Regions from separate parts of the Paenibacillus phoenicis genome, predicted to be linked through region 3. Evidence: riboswitches for the same ligand, from Rfam matches in the RefSeq annotation. Region 3 holds a riboswitch; each other region holds the start of a gene.

Region 1 (2,201 bases), 3.4 Mb from region 3:
ATCCGACTGCGTATCCAGCTTCGATTCCGGCTTCTTCCAGTACGCTTCACTGCCTGGCAGATCGTCGAACCAGGTAGCATCATCCGGGCAAGGCAAAATCATAAATTTGCCGTATTCACCGTCCCGGGACTGATGATATTTGAGATAAGCCTGCCCGTTTTCAATGGCCAGGATTTCGATTTTTCCCGAAGAATGGCTCATTGAAAGCCGCACGCGTTTGCCAAGCCCCGATGTACGGGCTTTCGCTTCCTCCACCAGTTGATATGCTCGTTTCAGCGGGATCACGAAATCAGCATTTCCGGCAACGGGACGATTGATAAAGAAATAGTACGGAGTGACGCCGGCCCACGATAAGCGGTCCAGCAATTCGCCAAGCACGGCCGCATCATCATTGATGCCTTTGAGAATCGGCGTTTGATTAACCACGATAGCCCCAGCGTCGTGTAACGCCTGGAACCCTCTTTTGGCTTCAGGGGTAATTTCGCGCGGATGATTGATATGCGCCATGACATAAATCCGTTGGTCTACAGTGGAGAACTCCCTAATCAGATCCAGCAATTCCGGATCTTCATAAATACGCATAGGATTAAAAACAGGAATTTTGGAGCCGAGTCGGATGATTTTTACATGCTCAATGGCTCTTAGCCGTTCGAGAATCGAACGCAGTTTCTTTGTAGCCAAAATCAAGCTGTCACCGCCGGTTAACAGGACGTTGTTGATCTCCGGATGCTGGGCGATATACTCGATGCCAGGCGTGACATCCGCCATCGCTTCCTTCACATCGTTGCGAAACAACCGTTTACGGAAGCAATACCGGCAATAGGAGCCGCAAACCTCGGACACGATCAGCAGCGCGGTCGTGCGGTATTTATGCTGGCAGCCAGGCACCACATAGTTCGCCGCTTCGTCGGAAGCGTCCCAACGCCCGTATTCCTTCAGCTCTCCCGTATTGGGGATCACCAACTTGCGGATCGGGTCCTCTGGATCATTCCAGTCGATCAAATTCAAATAGTAGTCATTCACCCGAAAAACGAATTTGTCCGTAATCGGTTTCAACTCCTGCCGCTCCTGCTCGGACAACTGGCTCACCTTGGCAATATCGGTGATGTACTTCGGACTAGCCATAAATCCTCTCCTCCTTTAATAGTGCGATGCGTAAAGAAGAAGCTCGAAACTTGCAGTGAATGCGAGTACTCCGCCGAATGCTCGGGTCAAAGGTCTTGCAGAACGCAAAAAGACCCCGCTTCAAAGAACAGGGTCATTAATTGATGACTGAAATAATATTAAAATGACCCATCCACTGCAAACGAGGTTAGCTGACGGGCTCGGGAAAGATGGTTCCCTACGTTAATCCTACAACGATTCGCCCCAAAAGATTGGTTCCCCCGCTTTTCGACTTTACCCATCGAAAATTAAGCGTATTTTTATCCTACCCTAACATCACCCGATTTGTCAAAGCTTACCTTGGATCCCGGCGATGTCGTAAATGAGATCCATGCGCAAATGCCTGCGAACCTGCTCCGCTAACCGATCGAAGGCTTCCTCCTTCCGCGAGGAAGAAACAAAGGTGACGCCCAAAGGTTCGAGCCCTTTGCTCGTACGCAGTCCGTCCAGCCAAGCACGTCGCCAGGCATCATTATGGAACACTCCGTGCAGATACGTCCCAAACACCCTGCCATCGGCGCGGGCTGCGCCTTCCGGATGTGTTTGCGTCTCAGCCTGTTCTAACTCCGGGGCTGTCCCTGACCCTTGTACTGGCTCCTCATTGACCCGAAGCATAAATAAGGGACGAGTGTCCCGCAGCTGCTGGGTCGAGCCGGCATGAATCTCATAGCCTGAGATCGGCAGCCGGCGGTTCTTAGAGTGCAGCGATATCGGCTGGTCCTCGCACGTATAGCCGTGCACCCGTACCGTTTTTTTGCCTGAGAGGAAGGTTGTTGCCAAGGGGAGCAGGCCCAATCCTAACGCAGACCTCGGTTCATTGGACTCCACGCCTTCGGGGTCATGCAGTTGTTCTCCCAGCATTTGATATCCGCCGCAGATTCCGACCAGCTGGGTGCGCGTCTCCTCTTCAATCAGGCTGCAAATAGCCTCCGCCAGCCCTTGCCTACGCAAAAATTCCAGATCGCTGATCGTATCCTTGGTCCCCGGTAAAATCACCGCATCGGGATGCCCAAGCTCCGACAGCTTGCTTACATAAC
Region 2 (2,201 bases), 2.4 Mb from region 3:
TGGAAATCTCCAAAGGCGAAGTTGTCGTCGTCATCGGTCCTAGCGGGTCGGGGAAAAGTACGTTTCTCCGCTGCCTGAACCTGTTAGAGGTTCCGACCGAAGGGGAGATCACCTTTGAAGGCGCTTCGATCACCGCCAAGGGACATGACATCAATAAAACCCGCGAGAAAATGGGGATGGTGTTCCAGCACTTTAATCTATTCCCGCACAAGACCGTGATCGACAACATTACGCTCGCGCCGATTCGCGTGAAGAAGCTCGATAAAGGCAAAGCGGAAGCGATCGCCATGGACCTGCTTCGCACGGTTGGACTGGAGGATAAGCGGGACGCCTATCCGGCGCAGCTCTCCGGCGGACAGAAGCAGCGGATTGCGATTGCCCGCGCATTGGCTATGGAGCCGCATGTGATGCTGTTTGATGAACCGACGTCGGCCCTGGACCCGGAAATGGTCGGAGAGGTGCTTGACGTTATGAAGAACCTGGCTGAACGGGGAATGACGATGGTTATCGTTACGCATGAGATGGGATTTGCCCGTGAGGTTGGCGACCGCATCCTGTTTATGGATCAAGGTGTCATTCTGGAGCAAGGTACGCCGCAAGAGGTGTTTGGGGCGCCGAAGCATCAGCGTACGCAGGATTTTTTAAGCAAAGTATTATAAATCTTAAGGACCGTCCGAGCTTCCATTCGGGCGGTTTTTTGTCCTCCGATGGATCGAACGTACGATCTAAATTTACACTCTTTTTACCTTTGAACACAAAAATGTAACCAGTCCAATCAAGCAATTCCGCCGTTTGGTGGGATTTACCTGACCTATTGGTTACAAAATTGTGATATATTAAGTAGGCCGAAACCTGAACTTGAGGTGCGGGGGACGAAAGATGAAAACAGGGGCTGCCTAGCTGACTGTTTTCTTGGGGTGAAGCGTATCGAAGCGATGCGCCGGGAATGATCCTTTTTCCCGAATCCGACAACTAACTCCGCAGGCGCAGTAAAAAGGAGGGCAATTCATTTGAATACTCGTATTTGGTCTAAAATTGCAGCAACGGCGCTGATCGCCGCAAGCCTTACGATTCCGATGCAGACGACTTCCGTCCATGCAGACGCGGTACATAAAGCCGTGGAAGGAGATACTTTTTATCTTCTTGCCAAAAAATATGGCGTAGATATGAATAAGCTCATGGCTGCCAACCCATCCATCAATCCGAAAAATATTTACGCTGGTTTAAAAATCACCATTCCGGGAGTTCAAACCCAAACGACGGGAGTTGCTTCCGCTGCTCCGGCGAAGAAGGAGAGCGCAGCTACGACAACTGCTTCCGCTTCCAAGCTCAAGGTCATGTCTACCGGGAACGTGGTTGAAGCATGGGGGAAAACCTTTACTTACTCGAAAACGATCAATGTGAAAGCATCGGCGTATTCGGCATCAGCTAGTGAGAATGGAAAATGGGGCGCGGTTGACTACTTCGGCAACCCGCTGAAGCTTGGTACCATCGCTGTTGATCCGAATGTCATTCCGATGGGCACAAAGGTGCTGGTGACCGGCCACAACCATGACGGTCTGCCGGATCAGGCTTTTGTAGCTACGGCCACCGATCAGGGGGGCGCAATCAAGGGTAACCGGATTGATATCTTTATTCCCGGCAGCGCAGCAAATGCGAAATCGTTTGGTTTCCAAGATGTGACGCTTTACGTATTAAATTAAACACCTTGTTTAAAAAAGTCGGTCAGAATGTATCCTGGCCGACTTTTTGTGCTTGCTGGCGAAGTGCCTGATTTTCAGATGATTCCCAATACATCAGCGGTATTTGGTCGTATGCAGCAGCTCGGAAAGATCAACGAATTGATACCCCTGTGCCTGCAAGGCGTCGATGATCTTCGGCAAAGCCTGGATGGTGCCGGTTAAGTCGGAGCCAACGCCGCCGCCTGAGTGCTGAAGGATGATCGAGCCGGGCCCCGCCGTGCGCATCACGTTGGAGATCACTTTGTTCTTGTCGATCCCTTTCCAATCCTGTGAATCCACATTCCAATTGACGAGGGTGTAGCCGTTCTTTTTCGCCCATTGAACCTGTTCTTCCTTGATTTCTCCATAAGGCGGCCGAATCAGCTGGGGACGGTATCCAACGACGTTCTGGATAATTTTCTCCGTGCGTAAAATCTCGCTCTGGAACTGCTTAATGGAGCGGTTGCGGAAGTTCGGATG
Region 3 (2,201 bases):
ACATTTTTTTAACCATTTTTTTAAAAAAACGTGGTTGATTCGTCCTTTACAACCTGCATCGAAACAGGATAGAATCTTTTCAGTATCGATTCGGTTCGTTTGAACTGAGACATACGATGCTTGGTTCCATGAACCAGTCTCGCTGAATCTCCTTTGACGGAGAACGGGGGAACCAATACGGATTGCGGTTGGCGGCAGCCTAACGCGTTCGTAGTTGATTTCTTTCCAGGGTCTTTGGGGTGAATTCAAGGTCATTGCGCCATGAGCGAATGTACTGAGAAAGGGCGGCTCTCTTTCGCCCGAACCCGACAGCTAACCTCGTAAGCGAATAAGAGAGGTCACTCGTGCAGCTATTACACCCAAGACATTCAAGAAGCCACGAAGGAGTTCCTCTAACTCTTTCTCCCGGCTTCTTTTGTTTTGAATAAAAGTAATAGGGTCGTCATACTGTTGGAAAACAGGAGGTGACGACAAGCAGGAGAGACTGGATCAGGATGCAAAACGCTTAGGATTAAATTTAAGATCAGTGTTCAAAAAGTCAGGTTTTCAGCACCGAGAAGGTTGGATGAAGCTAGGGACTGAGTAGCGCAGCGTACATGGGGGTACGTGAGCAACGGAAGGCCCGGCTGAATTCAAGATTCGATGCTGAATTCACTTCTTGACCTGCTTCGTGATCAAAAGATGACTTTTTGACTACCTTAGGCGTTTTGTAAAAAGTAACTGTAGTCGCGTCAATCGTTATCATGCATCGACCTAGACGGCGGGACTATGAAGGAGGACGGAAGAAATGGGCATTTTCCGCAAAGAGGAGACCCATGAATCACGCTCATCCAGCATGTCTTACGCAATGCGATGGAAGCATGAGAATTTACGTCAGATAGCGCTCGTCGGCGTTCTGGCCATCGCGGGAATCATCATCATCCTAATCTGGCTGTATAGCCAGGCACAGAAGGAAGTATCCCTGATCGTGGACGGGAATGTCCAGTCAGTGGAGACAACCCAATCCAGTGTAGCTCATCTGCTGGAGGAACAATCGATTAAGCTCAGTGCGAAGGATTCGGTATCCCTCCCGCTGGAAAGCTCGCTGAAGAACGGTGACCGCATTGTCATAGTACGCGCCAAGCCGGTCAATGTGACCGCGGACGGCACCACGAAAGTCCACTTCACGACGCAAAGCAAAGTAGAGGGCGTATTGTCCGAGCTCGGCATCACTTTGGATGAAGACGACAAGGTGACCCCGGCATTGGACAGTAAAGTTACCGAGAACCTGAATGTCAAGGTCGTTCGGGTCAGCAAGCAAACGGTGCAGAGCAAGGAGACTGTGCCCTTTAGCGTGGTCAAAACGTCGGACGACAAGCTGCTAAAAGGTACCACGAAGGTCATTCAAGAAGGTACCGAAGGTCTGGTCATTCACAACATTGAGAAAACTTACGAAGACGGAAAATTCGTGGCGAAGCGTTGGCTCGGCAAAGAGGTCTCCAAGGACCCTCAGCCGAAGGTGATCGCAGTCGGCACGAAGAAACCTACCGAGGTCCTGTCGGCCAGCATAAGCCGTAAGGGAAATACGGTGAACATCAGCGGGATGACGACCAAAGGTGGCGTCTCATTCAAATATAAAAAGATCCTGAAAAATGTTACGTTAACCGCGTATTCGGCGGAAGAAGACGGGATAGGCACCCGTACGGCTTCGGGTACCCGCGTGACGGAAGGCAGAACGATTGCCGTTGATAAAGACGTCGTTCCGCTTGGTTGGTGGGTATACATCGAAGGAGTCGGCTTCCGTAAGGCAGAGGATACGGGTGGAGCCATCGATGGAAATAAGATGGACGTCTATTTTGATAGTCTGAAGGATGCTAAGAAATTCGGCCGCAAGAAGGGCCGCACCGTATACGTAATCGGTCCGACGAAGCCGGAATTGAACTAAGATCTCGTTCTCTTTCGTTTTACAATGCGGAGGGAATGAGATAGTATTAGGATGATGAATAAGACAGTGGATTAGAAGAGGATGATATGATCCTCTTCTTTTTGTTATTCTGGTGGAGACAAGCAAGAACAGGAAGGAAGACAGATCCATGATCAAAGAGGTCATCGTGGTGGAGGGCCGAGACGACACCGTGGCCATTAAACGAGCCGTAGAGGCGGATACGATTGAGACCGGGGGTTCGGCGATAGGCGAAGCCGTGCTAAAGAAAATCGCTTTG
Region 4 (2,201 bases), 1.0 Mb from region 3:
CGTGTAGCCATTGATATGGTAGAGGAGGCCCACATCCCCTTCACCGGAGGCCAGCTCCAGATCGCTTGATTTAAATCCAAAGGCGTTCAGGTAAGGCTGTGCCAGCTCTTCTTTCTCCGCTAACGTTAAATCCCCCTCCCATGCCTTCATGGAATCGGTGGTTTCCGATCCTACATCAAGCATCATCTGCTTGGTGGCGTTGCTGGAGGAACTGATCTCCTCGAAGCCGACGACTTGACCGGTGGTCATATGGACATCCACGGTCACGGCGCTTAACGATTCGGTGGGGTCCGTGTAACGGACACGAAATACGTCATATGGAAATTGCTTGTCATACGTTTTTAAGTATGGGGCGAGCAGATCGGCTTTGGTTAAGTAACCAAACAGATCGGAACGCGTTTCGTATGTAATCAATGCTTTATCCTTCGTGGGATTCGGCAGGTCGATCCCAAGTACGGATTGGACAAATTCACTTGCACGGGCAGTTGCTTCCGGTTTGCTGATCACCTCATTTGCTTGCTGCAGCTGCAAGGACTCCGAATCGGTGGTCGGAAACAGTTGAACGGCGACGAACACAATGAATCCTAGGGCGGCCAGCAGCCACAGATTTTTGGTCTTCATCCTGCGGCGGCCATTTGACGTCAAAGGGGAACTCACTCGCAAAACTCCTTTGTTATTAAGTTGAATGAAATCGGGAACACGTACTCTTCTTATATTATGAGGTATGTTTTTCCCTCAAGTACGTCAAAGTAAAGATAACACAGCTATCCCCCCTGCGCCAGACGGATGGCAAAAATGACGAGAAACGGCAAAAACTCCGGCAAGCCCTCGCATCACTCAGATTGGGGGCGAAGTTGATCCTCCCACTCCCTGATTTCGTCCTTTTCTGGTCTTTTTCTTGAAAATAGAGCTTTGTGGCGGGACGGAATAAGGGATATAATCCATTTGACGAAAAATGATTGAAAACAATTGAAAAGATTGGCCGAATTTCGCAATGAAAACGGGGGAACCGTATATTTTGGGGTGAATTTCACGGAGCTTCAACTCCCAGCAAGGGGATATGTTCCGCGAATAGGGCAACTGGGCATGTCCGAATCCGTCAGCTAACCTCGTAGGCCTGTGCATCAGGAACCAAACACCGAAAGGCATTGGATTTCCAGTGCTTTTTTTCTTTTGTGTTTTTTTCAGAACGATGATGAGGTGAACGCGTTGCATACCAAGAAAATTAACCTTTCTCCGCCGCAGATATTGGTGACTGGGTTTGCCCTCATCATTTTGTTGGGAACTCTGCTGCTTATGCTTCCGATCTCTGGGACGTCCGGGGAACCGATGCCATTTATTGATGCTTTATTTACGGCAACCTCGGCAACTTGTGTGACGGGGCTGTTTGTGGTGGATACGGGAAGGTATTTTTCAACCTTTGGACATATCGTCATCATCATGCTTGTACAAATCGGGGGGCTTGGCTTTATGACCATGGCCACCTTGTTCTCCCTTGTCCTCAAACGGAAAATCTCGCTGAAAGACCGTCTGCTGCTCCAGGAAGCGATGAACCAGAGCTCAATGGAAGGCATCGTTCGCTTAATCCGCAAGGTGCTGATGTACTCCCTGATCATCGAGTCCAGTGCGGCGGTGCTCCTCACGATTCGCTGGGCCTTTGATATGCCGTTTGGCCGGGCGCTGTATTATGGGATTTGGCATTCGATTTCGATGTTTAATAATGCGGGATTTGATTTGTTTGGGGAAAATCGCAGTTTAATCCCCTATGTTAACGATCCTTTGATTAACATCGTCTCCATCTTGCTCATCGTGTCCGGGGGGCTTGGTTTTATTGTCTTGTCCGATCTGGCAGAGTATCGCAAGCATCGCAAATTGTCGCTTCATTCCAAAGTGGTGCTGTCCATGACGGGGGCGCTGATTGCGATTGGCACGATCGTCATTTTCGTGTTCGAATTCACGAACTCGCGTACGCTGGAACCGCTCAGTTGGAGCGGCAAAATCTGGGCTTCAATGTTCCAATCGATTACGCCTCGTTCGGGAGGGGTTGTCACCCTTGATATCGGTTCGCTGCGTCAGGCTACGCAATTCTTCATAATCATCCTGATGTTTATCGGGGCTTCGCCCGGCTCGACGGGGGGCGGGATCAAGACAACTACCTTTACGATTCTCATCGGCGCGGTGATCTCCATGATCCGCGGACG

Evidence for each region. Region 3 has a riboswitch for cyclic di-AMP ahead of U9M73_RS17975 (resuscitation-promoting factor). Riboswitches for the same ligand answer to the same signal wherever they lie in the genome.
Region 1: linked by a shared signal. The riboswitch ahead of U9M73_RS01585 (KamA family radical SAM protein) and the one ahead of U9M73_RS17975 (resuscitation-promoting factor) in region 3 are both predicted to bind cyclic di-AMP.
Region 2: linked by a shared signal. The riboswitch ahead of U9M73_RS06350 (3D domain-containing protein) and the one ahead of U9M73_RS17975 (resuscitation-promoting factor) in region 3 are both predicted to bind cyclic di-AMP.
Region 4: linked by a shared signal. The riboswitch ahead of U9M73_RS13050 (TrkH family potassium uptake protein) and the one ahead of U9M73_RS17975 (resuscitation-promoting factor) in region 3 are both predicted to bind cyclic di-AMP.

The regions. Positions count from the first base shown of each region.
Region 1 is NZ_JAYERP010000001.1:360,873-363,073, reverse strand. Features, by position in the region: gene U9M73_RS01585 (KamA family radical SAM protein) at 1-1,125, opposite strand, end outside; cyclic di-AMP (ydaO/yuaA leader) riboswitch at 1,287-1,429, opposite strand; gene U9M73_RS01580 (cobyric acid synthase) at 1,453-2,201, opposite strand, start outside.
Region 2 is NZ_JAYERP010000001.1:1,350,046-1,352,246, reverse strand. Features, by position in the region: gene U9M73_RS06355 (amino acid ABC transporter ATP-binding protein) at 1-659, shown strand, start outside; cyclic di-AMP (ydaO/yuaA leader) riboswitch at 834-1,002, shown strand; gene U9M73_RS06350 (3D domain-containing protein) at 1,011-1,703, shown strand; gene U9M73_RS06345 (polysaccharide deacetylase family protein) at 1,797-2,201, opposite strand, start outside.
Region 3 is NZ_JAYERP010000001.1:3,780,557-3,782,757, forward strand. Features, by position in the region: cyclic di-AMP (ydaO/yuaA leader) riboswitch at 131-342, shown strand; gene U9M73_RS17975 (resuscitation-promoting factor) at 788-1,924, shown strand; gene rnmV (ribonuclease M5) at 2,073-2,201, shown strand, end outside.
Region 4 is NZ_JAYERP010000001.1:2,756,900-2,759,100, reverse strand. Features, by position in the region: gene U9M73_RS13055 (CPBP family intramembrane glutamic endopeptidase) at 1-621, opposite strand, end outside; cyclic di-AMP (ydaO/yuaA leader) riboswitch at 971-1,133, shown strand; gene U9M73_RS13050 (TrkH family potassium uptake protein) at 1,201-2,201, shown strand, end outside.